2 regions of the Rhodococcus sp. IEGM 1330 genome follow, and region 1 is predicted to be linked to the other one. Evidence: riboswitches for the same ligand, from Rfam matches in the RefSeq annotation. Region 1 holds a riboswitch; the other holds the start of a gene.

Region 1 (7,590 bases):
CCGACGAGCCACGTCGTCGATCAGGTAGCTCAAGGCCTGCGGCACCGGCGTTCGCGAGTGGGTGGCGAACAACGTGTGCAGCTCGGAGGCGGTCAGTCCCACATCGAGCGCGCGGCGCAGGCTGGTGTCGCTGATCCGGTACATCGTGGCTGCGCCCGCGGATTCCACATCGGCGACCAGTTCTATCCGATCCTGTAGGTCCGGCTCGAGCGGGCCGGGTGCCACCAGCGTCAGATCGGCTTGCACCAGGACGTAGTCGATGGGCTCGGGCAGTGCCGCACGCATGTCGGCCTCGGCGTTGCCGTCGTGCAGCAGGGACCGGCCCGGGGTCGAGATCGCCCCACGGGCGACGATGCCGAGAGCCGTCGCTTCGGCGAGAACATGTCCGACGGGCGTGACGCCGAAGCGCCCGGACCACCGGGGTCGACGCCACGCCAGGGTGCGGGCGAGGTCGGCGGGCTGCGCTGCGTGCCCACTGCCGAGTTCGGCGAGCAATTCCAGGATCATGCGTCGATCCCGCGGTGCGGCCGGAGAGCGGACTTCCTCGGACAGGGCGGCGATGGGCTTGTCGTTGGGGTCACGCATCCCGATGACCCACGGTGCCCGCGGCACTTCGAGCCAGGCGGAGGCGAGGGTGTGCCAGCGGGCCGCCGGGGCTGCGGTGAGCCATGCGTCGATCGCCGGGGTCGGTGCCCAGTAGTCGTCGCCGTTGTCGGACGCAGGAACCGGGTCCGGTGTTCCGCTCGAGATGAGATGGGCGGCGGCCAGCAACTCGACAAGGACGCTCACTCGATCGTCGTCGAGGCCGGTGGCCTTGGTGATCTTGCGGAGCTCGCGCACTCCGAGGCCGCCGGCCTTGAGGGCGGGTGCAGGAGAACCGGAGAGTGCCTCGATCACTGCGACGCAGTGCCGACCCAGCTCGAGTGCCTCTCCTGCGGCAGCGGCGTCTACATCGGCGAGCGAATAGGTGCCGGTGGCGAGCTTGGGTTCGGCGAGCGAGCGCGGGTCCGACATCGGCTCGCCGCGCAGGATCTGCCCTACCTGGACGGGCAGCTCGACGGTTTGCTCGTCCAACCAGATCAGTAGGCCTGCGGCGAGCAGCTTCTGGACGGGTCGATCCGGCGGCGTGCCCGGTGCGGCGTCTCGGGTGCGGCCGGTCGGGGACGATCGGGCGAGGGTGTCGAGAAGGCTGCGTTCGCCGTCACCGAGTTCGGCGAGGGCCGCGGTGATGTGTGATTCGGTGAGGTTGTCCACCGGGTCGAGTGCGCGGCCGATGCGCCACGGCACCGCGTCCGCCGCGGCAGCGCTGATCCGGAAGCCGGCTGCGTCACCCCACACCAGCAAGCGTTCGCGCAGCTGGGCCAGTGCCTTGTCCACGCTCTTGGCCGGTGCCCGTTTGGCGACCACTGCCAGTAGCGCGGCGCGAGTGACGGGCCGCTCGTATGCCTCTTCGGTGGCAAGAATCTCGAGCACCGTCAGGGCGAGGGTGTCGAGGGTGTCCGCGGTGTGCAGGATCGACCGGCGTTGCTCGGCCCGTCCGGCCAGCACGGCCAGGGATGCGGGCGGCGGCGCGGTCAGATCCGGACGCAGCGACATGGCCTTGATCAGCTCGGCGTCGCTGCGAGCTGCGATCCACTGAGGCAGATCCGGGGGCGTGTCGGTGTGTCGGTGCGCAGTCGTGTCGGTCATCGCCTATCAGATTAGAGACCTGGGCTGGTGCTTGCCGCAGGGCAGGTGTCAAAATAGGCGCATGGTGAACAAGTCGAAGAAGCCCTATGTCGATCCAGGCTGGCCGGAAACCGCTCGCGGTGACCACGCGGTGACCGAACTCTCGTCCGCTCGATCGGGTGGCTTGTCACCCTTCGGCGAGGACACCGAGTTCCCGCTGCCCGTCGAAGACCTCCCCTATGCCCATCCGGTGACCGTGGTCAATCGCTAGCTGCGGCCCTCGATCACGAAAAAGCCCCCGACCATCCGTCGGGGGCTTTTTTCGTACGAGCTGAACCGTCGCGGGCGCTTACTGGGGCAGGAATGCCTTGTTGGCCTGGTAGAAGTTCACGATCTGCGGATCGAGCTGGATGCCCTGGGCTGCGTTCTGCACGAACGAGGCGATCTGAGGATCGTTGGTGATGTTCTGGACGGCGGTGACGATGCCCTCGACGACCTCGGCCGAGTTGTCGACTGCCGGGATGGACGTCAGGTCGGGCAGCGCGGGAACTTCCGGTGCCTTGGGGGTGACCGGAACGCTGCGCTCGGTCGGCGAGCTGTTCAGTCCGAGGCTCGAGGAGCAGGACGGCCATGCGCCCCAGCCCTGCGAGTCGAGAACCTTCTCTGCGACTGCGATCTGCTCTTCACGGCTGGCCTGGTTGGCCGTGGCCGCGTACTGCTGGCCGCCGTGCGAGTTCCAGGTGCTGGGGGAGAACTGCAATCCGCCCTGGAAGCCGTTGCCGGTGTTGATGCCCCAGTTGCCGCCGGCTTCGCACTGTGCCAGGCGATCCCAGTCGGAATCCGGTGCCGCGTTGGCCGTGCCGGTGAAGGCCAGTCCTGCGGTGCCCATGATGGCTCCGGTGACTGCGACCTTTGCGACGGTCTTGCCAGTGGTGCTCGGCTTGCGATGACGTCCGCTCATACGAGTTGAAATCCTCTCCACACGCGCCTGCGAGGTCAGCTGTCGGGTTCGGGCTGAGAGGTAGCCCGGCCTTCTCGCTCACTCCTGAGAGTGGGCAATTGGGCTTCACCCCAAGGGAAGTCGGTGCGACTTCGTGAGTCGCTACAACTTCCCGGTTGTCCGTGGAGGACGTGGGTCCCCCGTCCTCGTCCCCTGGGTGATCGTCGAGGGTGTTCCGGTTCCCGCGGGACGAGGTTTGGCGCTGCGGGCCGGAATTCGGCCGAACTTTCCGGCCGCTGCTGACCGTACTGAAATTCCCGCCTTACGTCACTATTTGGTAACTGTCGATTTCGGGGTGTTGTCGAGAGCGCATTTTGTACCCCTTTCGGGTCTCTCGAGTCGGCCCAGCTAGTGGACGTGCCGGGCATTGAACCCCTGTCCGTTGCCTGTCCGTTACCGGAGCGTGATGTGATGGAAGTCACATAGGCTGGAACCGGTTCGGGAGGTCACCGAACGGCAACGATGTCCTTGCCGAGGGGCATCAGGGATACGGGAATCATCTTCAGGTTCGCGATCGCCAACGGGATGCCGATGATGGTGATCGCCATCGCGACGGCGGTGACCACGTGAGTCAGGGCCAGCCACCAACCGGCCAGAATCAGCCAGAGCACGTTCCCGACGAGCGCGCCGGATCCGGACCCCGGCTTGTCGACGATCGTCGACCCGAACGGCCACAGCGCGTAGACGCCGATGCGGAACGACGCAATGCCGAACGGGATGGTGACGATCAGGATGCACAGCAGTAGTCCGGCCAGGAAGTAGCCCAGTGCCAGCCACAGACCGCCGAAGACCAGCCAGATGACGTTCAGTATCAACCGCATGGTCAGCGCGCCCGTCGTCCGGATGCCAGCGCGTACCCCAGGGCCAGCACGAAGCCGGTCGGCGCGGAGAACATGGCCGTCAGGTACAGCCCGAGTGGGGGCTTCGCGTCGGAGAAGATCGGAAACATCAGGATCGCGACGATGGCGACGAGGCCGATCGCGAACAGGGCCAGCGCGATGCGCAGCAGAGCGGTGCTGCTCTTACGGGTCGTTGTGTCCACGTACACCACGGTAGTGCGAAGCGGGGCGCTGTGAAGCGCGCGGTGCGGGGAACAACTCGAATGCTCTATCCGGGCTCACCGCGCTAGACTGACGTATTCGCGTCCTACGTTCTCGTGGGGCGCGAAACTTGTGCGGGCCGAACATCGGTCCCACGAACAACGCAACTATCGACAGCAACAGATGAACGGGTGAGCTCAGTGCCGACCGGCAAGGTGAAGTGGTACGACGTCGACAAGGGATTCGGATTCCTCTCGCAGGAGGAAGGCGAGGACGTCTACGTGCGTTCCTCGGCGCTGCCCGAGGGCGTCGAGGGCCTCAAAGCCGGTCAGCGAGTCGAGTTCGGTATGGCCGCGGGCCGTCGCGGACCGCAGGCACTGAGCCTGAAGGTGCTCGAGCCTGCACCGTCGGTGCGCCAGAACACCGGCAGCACCCGCCGCGAACCCGTCGAGCGCAAGCACACACCCGACGAGCTGCACGGGATGGTCGAGGACATGATCACGTTGCTCGAAGCGACCGTGCAGCCCGAGCTCCGCAAGGGCAAGTACCCGGACCGCAAGATCGCGCAGCGCATCTCCGAGGTGGTCCGGGCCGTGGCCCGCGAGCTCGACAGCTGATCTCGGGGACGACTACGGGCGCGTGCCGATCGACCAGATGGCGTGGCTGACGAAGCCCTCCTGATTGGTGTCGGTGTCGATGATGCCGGTGGGCAGACGAACTTCGATCCCCAGCAGGGTTCGGTCGCTGTCGTCGGTGGTGGGCACCGTGACGCTGAGCCTGGTTCCGGGTTCGTTGAATCCACTGGTCTCGATGACGTTCCCGGCATCGTCGCCGTAGACCAATGCGAGTACCCACGGCGCCGAGTACACGGCCTCGGGTAGCGAGAGCTGCACCGTTGAGGCCTTGCCGACCTCGATCTCGCTGGTTTCGCCGACGTTGGTGCACAGCGGGTCGCTGACGGCGCAGTACAGGTAGGGCTCCACCTCGACAGTCCTGCCGTTGGCGTAGGTGGCGATGGTCGGTTCCTTGTCCGGTGCGTTCCCGATCAGCAGGGCGAGCACCGCGACGAACGCAACGGCGACGACGAGCAGACCCGCACCGGTCAGGGCGGCGATCTTCTTGGTGTGAGGAGCGAGATTCACTTGGTCACGTTTTCGCCGAAGGAACCGTCGAACACTTCTTGTTCGACGTGGTCGGGGCGGTTGCCGCCGAAGCCGGGCAGAAGCGATCTGCCGCGGTAGGTGAGGAATGTCTGCACGAGCCCGATCGTAAGCAACACCGAGACCACGGTGAAACCGAGCCAGTACTCGGTGGGGAGCAGCACGCCGAGTGTGCCGCCGAGGACCCAGCACAGCTGCATGACGGTTTCCGATCTGCCGAATCCCGACGCGATCGACTCCGGCGGCAGATCGGCCTGCAGGGACGCGTCGAGGGAGACCTTGGCGAGTGCACTGGCGCTCGACGCAACGAGCGCGGCCACCGCTGCGGTGAGCAGGCTGTCGGTGACCGCGGCGACGACGGCCACCACCGTGACTGCGAGGGTGCAGCGAAGAACCACAAGGGATGGCCGGCCGAGCTTGATTCTGGCACCGAGCGCGTTGCCCGAGAAGTTGCCGAGACCGGCGGCGGCTCCGACGAGTCCGAGCATCGCGGCCTGCTGAAGCGGCTCGTGTTCGGTACGGGATTTGGCGACGAATGCGATGTAGAGCGTCAGGAAACCGGTGAGGATGCGGATGGTGCCGTTACCCCACAGTCCCACGATGACGGCCCGACCCAGGGGCTGTCTCCGGTTCTTGGTGCTGCTCGGCGGCGTGCGGCGCAAATTCTCTGTCGGGGCACTGCTTCCGGCGAAGTCGCTGCCGCTGTGCTGGTCGGCGTGGTAGCTCAGGGTGGCCGGCACTTCACCCTCGGTGATCTCGACCCAGGACGGGATCTGCATGCTGAGGTAGCCGCCGAGCACGGTGATCGCGGCGACGAACCACAGCGCGCCGGGTGAGCCTGCGAAAAACGCGATGCCGCCGGCGACGGCCCCTGCCGCGATGGTGCCACCGAGCAGACCGAACACCGTCAGACGGGAGTTGACGCGAACGAGGTCGATCTCCGGCGGCAGTACTCGCGGCGTCACCGCGCTCTTGAGCACCGCAAAGGACTTGCTGAGGACGAGCATGCCGAGCGCGGCCGGATACAACACCCAGCTGTCGAAGTTGAACACCAGCACCACCGCCAACACGGTGCGCAACCCGAAGGACGTGGCGAGCGCGATGCGTCGTCCTTGCTGCAATCGGTCGAGCAGCGGTCCGATGAGCGGCGCTATCAGCGCGAACGGCGCAATGGTGATGACGAGATACAGCGCGACCTTGGTCTTGTCCTCACCGGTGGCGGCGGAGAAGAAGAGGGTGTTGGCCAATGCGATCGCCAGCGCGGCGTCCGATGCGAAGTTCGCCATGGTCGCGTAGGTGAGTGCCGTCAGACCGGACTTGTCGGCACCGTCGGCCTTCGCGGCTCGCTGGAACGATGCGATTCCCTTGCCGGTCAGCTCGCGTCCGCGCATGGCGGCGACGCGGGTGACGGTCAGCTTCTTGGGCATCGGGGGCGGCTTGCGTGCGCCGGACTTGCCGCGCGCCGCAGTGATCTGCTCGGTACGTGGCGGGTGCAACGGCGGCAACGGCTGACGCCGACTCGGAACGTGGGTGGACGTCAGAGGAACAGCGGGCGGGTAGTTCGCCAGACCTGGGTGCTCGAGCGGGTCAGGAGCGGAGCCTGCGGAGTGACCGGGTTGGTCAGGAGCGGAACCTGCGGAGTGACCGGGTCGGTCAGGAGCATCGTTCTGCTCGGGGTCGTCCGCACCCGGTGGGGTGTGGGGAAGACGTGGATCGGTCACGGTGTCAATTCTGTCCTACCGGCGCGGTATCGGTGAATCGCACCTCGAAGATTTTGGGCCAGTATTTGCCGGTCACGAGGAACCGGTCGGTGCCGGGGATCTGCGCGATGCCGTTGAGCACGTCGGCGCGGCCTCGTTCGGAGGCCGACATCGAATTCCACAGTGGGGTGCCGTCGATGACTGCGGTCACCGCGCCGGTGGCTGGGTCGATGCGCATGATGTCGAATGTCTGCCACACGTTGGCGTACACCGATCCGTCGTCGGCGCATTCGAGTTCGTTGAGCCGCTCGACCGGATTGCCGTCGAGCGTGACGTTCACGGTGGACTCGGCATCGAACGACGTGGGGTCGCGGAAGGTGAGGGTGGACGAGCCGTCGCTCATCACGAGGCGGTCATCCGGTCTCTGTGTGCACAGCCCCCAGCCTTCGCCGTCGTAGTTCACTCGGCGTTGCTCGGCGAGGGTGTTCGGGTCTCGGGCGATCGCGACACCGTCCTGCCAGGTGATCTGCCAGAGGGTGTCGCCGTCGACGGTGATGCCTTCGCCGAACACATCGGCCGGCAGATCCACGCGACCGAGTTCGGTCATGGTCTCGAGCGATGTCCGCCTGACGAACGAGGAGCCTTCCAGTCCGGTGCCCTCGTAGAGCACGCCGCCGTCGATCTCGAAGCCCTGAGTGAATGCGTCGTTGCTGCGGTCGTATTCGCGCACGATCTCGGTGGTCAGTGTCGGAACCGAATCGGACGTCACCGGGGTCGGCTGCGTCGTCGACGAGCATGCGGACGCAGCCATCAGTGAGGTCACGAGGGCAGCGTAGGTGCGAGCGCGGACGGTCATTGCACCCATGATGGCAGCCCGAACTGGGCGTCACCGAGTCGATGCGGCAAACTGAATGTGTGAGTTTCGTATCTTCTCCAGAGCTCGATTCCATCCGCCCCGTCTTGGCCGATGCCGTGGACCTCGCGCGGCAGGCTCTGCTCGACCTGGGAGAGGGCGGTATCGG
Region 2 (7,590 bases), on a different contig from region 1:
CGGCCGTGGCGCACCGCGTGTTCGCCGGTGAACACGGCCCCGTCCGCGACGCAGTACTGCTCAATGCCGCCGCAGCAATGGCAGCGCACCACGGCGTGTCCGACGACCTCCACACCCGGATCGAAGCCGGATTGGCCACTGCCGCAAAGACAGTCGATTCAGGCGCGGCAGCACGGCTACTCGCCGACTGGGGTCGATGCACCACCGAACTCGCCGGCTGACGTCGAGCGCACCTACTCGCCTATCGAGAACCCCGCATCGACATCGGCACTCGAATAGGACTGAAACGCAATGTGAGTGGTGGTGCTGCGCACACCCCGCACACGATTGATGTGCTTGGTGATGACCTCTGCGATCGACGCATGATCACGAACCTTGACGATGGCGATCAAATCGACGTCCCCAGCACACGAATAGACCTCCGACACCCCGTCGACGTCGGCAACAGCCTGCGCCGCCTCCGGAATCAAGTCGGCCTCGGCGTCGATCAAGACGATGGCATTGATCATCTGTGCTCCTCAAGCATCTCGAGCTCGGTGTCCGACGCGAGCTACCCCCAGACCCTAGTTGCTGCCGTACTCCAGGAGTCGTCCCGCAGGCTCCACTCCTGCCCTTACTAGTCGTTCCGCAGGCTCCACTCCTGCCCTCATTGGTCGTTCCGCAGGCTCCACTCCTGCCCTCGCTGCTTCTCTCGCCGTCCGACACCACGACTCCCACGAACCCGCCGACCGTGCCGGGCTGCAGTACCCACTGCTCGTGCGCACGATCCGGACTCCGTCTGTGCGCAACCAGGCCGCGATCAGTCCGACTTCCTCCGGCGGCGCGCCGCGAAGCGGGGTCGTATCGGGCAGCACCGTTTCGGCCGACGCGGTGATGGCATCGACAACGGGCATCGGATGCACTCCGCGCGGCGCGACGGCAGCGCCGGCCAGACGGCCGAAGCGCACCACGATCAATTCCCACCCGCCGTCGGCCGTCCGCTTCGCCGCAACGAGTTCGGCAATGGATGCCACTGCTGCCGATCGGTGCATCCTGCGTAGTGCATCGACGGTGATCGCGATTCGGTCGCGCAGACGAGCGGCCGTCTCGTACAGCTCCTTGTCCGCGAGCTCGCCGACGCGGCGGCGCATGGAGTACAAAACGGTGTCGTCCTGACCGCACACGAGCGCGAGAAACTGCGTCGGGGCGTCCGAGTACTCGTCGGCCGTCAACGGGCCGGACAGTGCCGCAGGGCAGCCTCCGACGTCGGTTGCCGGGCAGTGGTCACCGTGGCGAACCGAGCGAGCCAGACGTCGCGTGCACGTTCGTAGGCGGCAGAACTCCGCGACGAGCGCAGCGGCTTCCGCGGCGTCACCGCGAACCGAGAACGGTCCGAGACTGTTCGGTGTCGGTGTGCGAACGATCGACAGGCGAGGAAACGCCTCGTCGGTCAGGGTGATCCACCACCCCTTCCTGGGGAACTTCGAGCGGCGGTTGTACGGCGGGATGTGCGCCGAGAGCAGACGTAACTCGCGGACCCCGGCCTCGAGCGCGTGCGCACACTCGACGTGGTCGACGCGAGTGGCCAGTGCCACCATCTCCTTCATCCGGCCTCTCGTCTCCGAGCCGGTGAAGTAGTTGCGCACACGTCGCTTGAGGTTGTTGGACGTACCGACGTACAGCACCTCGTCGGACGGGCCGCGGAACAGATAGACACCGGGCGTACCGGGAAGATGAGCGGCCAGGCCGCGTTTGGCGCGCTGGCCGGCTGATACCGCGGGTAGGTAGTCGACCAACTCGGCGTAGCTGTGGACCCCCTGATTGCCGACGCGTTCGATGAGGCCGTGCAGAACGTCGACGGTCGCCCTGGCGTCGTCGAGCGCGCGGTGGGTAGGCCTGGTGCCGGATCGGAACAACGTCGACAGCGCGGACAGCTTCACCGACGGAGCCTCGTCGCGCGTCAGAACTCGACGAGCCAGCTTGACCGTGCACAGCACCTGAAACCGTGGCCACGCGATGTCGAGACGACTGGCGGCGGCTTTGAGGAATCCCGTGTCGAAGCCGGCGTTGTGCGCCACCAGCACCGAACCTCGTGCGAATTCGAGGAAACCGGGAAGAACCCGTTCGATGCGCGGCGCGCCGATGAGCATCGCCGATGTGATTCCGGTCAGCTCCACGATGTACGGCGGGATGGACCTGCCCGGGTCGATCAGTGTGGCGAACTCGCCGAGAATTTCGCCGCCTCGAACCTTGACTGCCCCGATTTCGGTGATGGCCTCGGTGTCCGCGCTTCCGCCGGTGGTCTCGAGGTCGACGACGACGAACGTGGTCTCGTGCAGCGGGGTATCGAGTTCGTCGAACGTCAGCTGGATGGGCAGGCTCACCGGGACGACGTTAGGGCCGACCTCCGACAAGAACGCTCATCGCGCCGTCGAACGTCGTCGTGTCGTGAAACCTGTCGGTGCCCGACGCTATCTTTCGCTTCGTCGGCCGATTCGGCCGCCGGAAACCGCAAAGAGACAAGGATCACAATGATCATCGACTGCAGTGACTGCCTGGTCCGTGACATCGCCTGCGCGGACTGCGTCGTGACGGTGCTTCTGGGGGCTCCGGGGATGCCGACGAGATCGGACGGGCGGTGGGTCGGTCCGCCGTCTCGTATCACTCTCGAGCAGGAAGAACTCGGCGCCATGGGCGTGCTCGCCGATGTCGGTCTCGTGCCCACTCTCAAGCTCGTGGTGAACGACGACGACGCCGCCGAGGTTCCGTTGTTATCGACTCGTGACACACCGGGGGATCAGCGCGCCGGCTAGCGAGAATCGAGCCGAATCCACTCCCGTCGGCGAGTTGGGGTCGACACGGGGGTATGCCATTTCGTAACCTTCCTGAGACCTTGCGGAGTCTCGCCAATCCAAACCGGAGCGGCGTCGCAAGTCACCGCCTAATCGTTCACTCGCGAGAGTGTTCGTACCGGGAACCCGATATCTACTGGGGTGAATCCCGCTGAGCCACCACACGGTGGCCGGTGGGTAGGGCTGCTCTTCCCAGCCCGAACCCGTCAGCTAACTCGGTCGGCGGACGATAGGAAGAAACGGAGCACCATCTTTCGTGGCGTCACAACTTTCCAACCGATCATTGCGGCGAGTTCTCGTAGCCGGAGCGCTCACGGCAGGCGTGGTCATTCTTCCCGCTGCACCCGCAATGGCGGCCCCCCTCACCATTCCCGGCGTCGGAACCTTCGAGATTCCTGACATCCCGGGCCTCCCTCCCCTCAACATTCCGGGTGTGCCTGCGCCAGGTGCGCCGTTGGCACCGCAGGTCACCCCGGCAGCGAAGGCCGTTCAGGCCGCAGAATCCAAGATCGGAGCACCGTACGTGTACGGCGCTTCCGGTCCGGATTCGTTCGACTGCTCGGGGCTGATCCAGTGGGCCTACAAGCAGGCCGGCGTCAGCCTGCCCCGCACGAGCTACGACCAGGCAGCCGCGGGCACTCCGGTCTCGCGTGACAGCTTGGCACCCGGTGACGTCGTCTCGTTCTACGACGGCTCGCACTCGGGCATGTACATCGGCAACGGCAACGTAGTGCACGCATCCACATCCGGCGTGCCGGTCAAGGTTGCTCCGCTTGCCTCGATGCCGTTCGATGGTGCTCGCCGTTACTGATTCGAGCGACCCACGTCTGCTGTGATCGACCGACAGGGTCGAGCCGTGTATCGGCTCGGCCCTGTCGTCGTATCCGGACACGGACCGCGCGACACGCCGGTCCGGTGGACAGGGAAGCATCCAGTTCGTAATCTGATCGAGACCTGGTCGATGTTTACTTTGTGACCTGTCACCTGAAACCCCCATCGATTTCGGACCGTGTTCACGTCCGCGCCGGTAAGAGCATGGGTATGGTTCGTTTCCGGTCTACTTTTCCAACCGTTGCCTCGGTCGAGGCGACATGTGTGAGGACGGAGAGTCGCTTTCCGTGGCGATATCGAGATCTACCCGTGCGTTTCGGCTGGCCCGTAATTCGGTGGTTGCTGTAGCACTGACCGCATGCATCGCCGTCGTGCCGATGACGACGGCGACCGCGCAGCCGGGATTCGACTCCCCGTCCGACGCACAGGCACAGCTTGCCGAGCTCTCCGACGAGTCCGAACAGACCAACGAAGCAATACACAACGCTCAGATCGATCTCGATGCCAAGAACCAGCAGCAACTCGACGCTCAGGTCGTCGTCGACCAGAGCCGTGCCGCCCTGGACGCAGCGAAGGTTCAGTTGGCGCAGCTCAAACCGGCCATGGACAAGGTCGCCAACGTCAACTATCAGGGTGCGCGAACCAACCGACTGTTCGCCGTCATGGTCAGCGACTCGCCACAGCAGTTGCTCGACCAGATGTCGGCACTGGACGTGATCTCTGCGGAGACCGCCGACCAGGTCGCTCGATTCAAGCAGGCGAGCTCGGATGCAGTGACGGCCGAGCAGGCCGCGACGACGGCCGCCGACCAGGCACGTGTCGCCGCCGAACAGGCCAAGGCCGTCAGCGACGACCTTCAGGCCAAGCAGAGTGAGCTGCAGGGTCAGATCGCCGAGGTCATGGCCGCCTACAGTGCCCTCTCGTCCTCGGAGCAACTGGCTCTGGCCGGTTCGGCCATGCCCGACGGCTTCGACCCCACGACGATTCTGCAGAACCTGACGCCGGGATCGGGTGCCAGTGCGTTGCAGGCCGGCCTGACGCAGATCGGCAAGCCGTACGTCTGGGGCGGAACCGGCCCGGATGGCTTCGACTGCTCCGGGTTGGTCGTGTGGGCGTACAAGCAGGTGGGCAAGACGTTGCCGCGATCTAGTCAGGCACAGGCAGCAGGCGGAACTCCGGTCGATCAGAAGGATCTGCAGCCGGGGGACGTCGTCCTGTTCTATCCGGACATCTCGCACGTCGGCATCTACGCCGGAAACGGCAACGTGCTGCATGCCTCCACCTTCGGTGTCCCCGTGAAGGTGCAGTCGATGGCATCGTTCCCGTACTACGGGGCGCGTCGATACTGAGGGTGTGTCTCGACGATCGACGAATGGCGGCATGAGCGCCCCGAACCGGCCATCCGGGTTGCATGTTCTCCTCCGATCGTCATTGCTGCGCTGGCTAGCGGTCGTGGTCGTCGCACTCGTGGCGGTCTCGGTCGTCCTGATTCACCGATTCGACGGCACGTCCAGCGCAGGGACCGCCGACGTGACAGTCGCTCAGGACCCGCCGACCTACGATCAGCAGCGCCGCGCCGATGTGACCGTTCTCCTGGACCAGTGGGCCCGTGCGGTTCGCTCAGGCGATCTCGATGCACTGCGGGAGTTGATGGATCCGCAGGCCGACCCCGACTTCGTGGAAGCACAGGTTCGCCGGGCAGCAGTGGTACCGGGCGTCCCCTTCTCCGAGTTCGACTACGACCTGGGTGACGAGCCCGAAACTCCGGTGCCGCCGCCGATCGCCGAGGCGCTGGATTCCACCGATGTCTGGGCACCCTCGGTGTATCTGCGGTACGCGGTCACCGGGCCGGACGCCTCGCCGACGCGTCGGCCGGTCTCACTCGTCGTCGCCGAGCGGGACGGTCGATGGCGGCTGGTCGACGACGCGGACCTGACCGAATACCGACGCCACACCTGGTGTGGGCCGTGGGATTTCGGGCCTCTCACTGTGCGTTCGGTGCCCACCGCAGCCGGTACATCGGTGGTCATGGGGCATCCGGACCGCGAGCAGTTCGTCGAGAGCCTTGCGGCCGAACTTCCGTCGGCAACCGCGGCCGTCACCGATTTCTGGGGAGACGACTGGGCGCGCGACGGGCTGGTTTTCGTCGCATCCTCTGCGGAGGAGTTCGCCGAACTGACGGGGTCCGATCCGTCCACCGATGTGGCCGCGGTGACGGTGTCCGACGCGGTTGCGGGCGACGGCTCCCGTCCGACGGGTCAGCGGGTGGTGTTCGGTCCCGACGCCGCGTCGCGGTTGACGCCGTTCACTGTGCGCTCGGTTCTGCGACACGAGTTGACTCATGTGGCAGCGAGGGCGCGGACGTCCGACGGTACGGAGTTGTGGGTGTCGGAGGGGTTCGCCGACTATTCCGGTTACCGGAATTCCGGCGCCGAGTTCGCGCAATTGGCCCCCACTCTCGCGGCGATCGTGGCGGCGGGTGGGCCGCCGACGGTGCTGCCGAAGAACGAGGATTTCGGTGCCGGCGGTGCCAGGTCGAGTGTGGCCTACGAATCGGCGTGGTCGGTGTTCGCATTCGTGGCCGATCGGTTCGGGGAACCGACGCTGCGCACTCTGTACGAAGCGCTCGCGTCCGAGAGCTCCTCAGATTCTGCCTTCGCGTCGGTGCTGGGGTCGAGCCGCGCACAGTTCGTGGCCTCATGGGGCGACTGGGTGGCTCTCCAGTCCCGCTGAGACGGGGCGCTACGGTTGACGCCATGCGTCGTACTCTGCTCGTGACGAACGACTTTCCTCCTCGCCCGGGCGGTATTCAGTCCTATCTCCACAGCTTCGCCTCGCAGCTGCCGGCCGACGAGCTGGTGGTCTACGCACCCCGGTGGCGGGGCGACTCGCACGAGAAGTTCGACGCCAGGCAGCCTTTCGAGGTGATCAGGCATCCGACGACGCTGATGTTGCCGACTCCGCTCGTCGCACGTCGTGCGGCTCGAATCCTGAAGTCCCGAGGCTGCGATTCGGTGTGGTTCGGTGCGTCGGCTCCGTTGGCGGTGATGTCGTCGTACCTGCGCAAGGCCGGGGCCGACCGCATCGTGGCGAGTACGCACGGTCACGAGGTCGGTTGGTCGATGGTTCCGGGCGGGCGTGCGACCCTGCGCACGATCGGGGAGAACACCGACGTGGTGACCTACGTCAGCAAGTACACCCGGGGGCGCTTCAGCTCGGCGTTCGGTCGGTCTGCCGCCCTCGAACATCTGCCGCCCGGTGTCGATACCGATCGCTTCGTGCCCGACGACGCCGCGCGAGCGGAACTTCGCGCGCGCTACGGCCTCGGTGATCGCCCCACCGTTCTGTGCCTGTCCCGGCTCGTTCCGCGCAAGGGTCAGGATTTCCTGATCCGGGCGCTCCCGGGGATCCGCCGGGCCGTCGACGGAGCCGTTCTGGTCATCGTCGGCGGCGGGCCGTACGAGAACACTCTGCGCGAGCTCGTTCGATCCACCGGGATGGAGCAACACGTGGTGTTCACCGGAACGGTGCCGTCGGCGGAGCTCGCCGCCCACCACACCATCGCCGACGTGTTCGCGATGCCGAGCCGAACCCGAGGCGCCGGTCTCGATGTCGAAGGTCTCGGCATCGTCTACCTCGAAGCGTCTTCCTGCGGTGTACCAGTTGTCGCAGGCATGTCCGGGGGTGCGCCGGAAGCTGTGCAGCACAACAAGACCGGCCTCGTCGTCGACGGGACATCGGTCTCGGACATCACCGACGCGATCGTGAAAATCCTGTCCGATCGCACACTCGCCGCACAGATGGGCAACGCCGGCCGCGCCTGGGTGGACGCGGAATGGCGCTGGGACGTACTGACGGAAAAGCTGCGTTCGTTGATCTAGACAGTGCGGCTCAACGGGCGTAGATCGACTCGATCTCGTCGGCGTAG

The links. A riboswitch is a leader RNA that binds a small molecule or an ion and turns the genes downstream of it on or off. The one in region 1 is predicted to bind cyclic di-AMP.
Region 2: another riboswitch for cyclic di-AMP. It lies ahead of R4P57_RS20140 (C40 family peptidase); the one in region 1 lies ahead of R4P57_RS14800 (resuscitation-promoting factor Rpf1 domain-containing protein).

What each region holds. Positions count from the first base shown of each region.
Region 1 covers NZ_JAWLSB010000005.1:387,035-394,624, forward strand. Annotated here, with positions in the region: gene R4P57_RS14790 (helicase-associated domain-containing protein) at 1-1,689, opposite strand, end outside; gene R4P57_RS14795 (hypothetical protein) at 1,751-1,939, shown strand; gene R4P57_RS14800 (resuscitation-promoting factor Rpf1 domain-containing protein) at 2,018-2,629, opposite strand; cyclic di-AMP (ydaO/yuaA leader) riboswitch at 2,638-2,845, opposite strand; gene R4P57_RS14805 (YccF domain-containing protein) at 3,115-3,489, opposite strand; gene R4P57_RS14810 (hypothetical protein) at 3,492-3,710, opposite strand; gene R4P57_RS14815 (cold-shock protein) at 3,909-4,325, shown strand; gene R4P57_RS14820 (DUF2771 domain-containing protein) at 4,338-4,850, opposite strand; gene R4P57_RS14825 (MFS transporter) at 4,847-6,589, opposite strand; gene R4P57_RS14830 (glutaminyl-peptide cyclotransferase) at 6,594-7,424, opposite strand; gene R4P57_RS14835 (DUF3027 domain-containing protein) at 7,484-7,590, shown strand, end outside.
Region 2 covers NZ_JAWLSB010000009.1:89,326-96,915, forward strand. Annotated here, with positions in the region: gene trpD (anthranilate phosphoribosyltransferase) at 1-221, shown strand, start outside; gene R4P57_RS20125 (Lrp/AsnC family transcriptional regulator) at 234-509, opposite strand; gene R4P57_RS20130 (DEDD exonuclease domain-containing protein) at 564-2,363, opposite strand; gene R4P57_RS20135 (hypothetical protein) at 2,511-2,792, shown strand; cyclic di-AMP (ydaO/yuaA leader) riboswitch at 2,908-3,069, shown strand; gene R4P57_RS20140 (C40 family peptidase) at 3,088-3,642, shown strand; gene R4P57_RS20145 (NlpC/P60 family protein) at 3,950-5,011, shown strand; gene R4P57_RS20150 (hypothetical protein) at 5,043-6,395, shown strand; gene R4P57_RS20155 (glycosyltransferase family 4 protein) at 6,419-7,543, shown strand; gene R4P57_RS20160 (long-chain fatty acid--CoA ligase) at 7,554-7,590, opposite strand, start outside.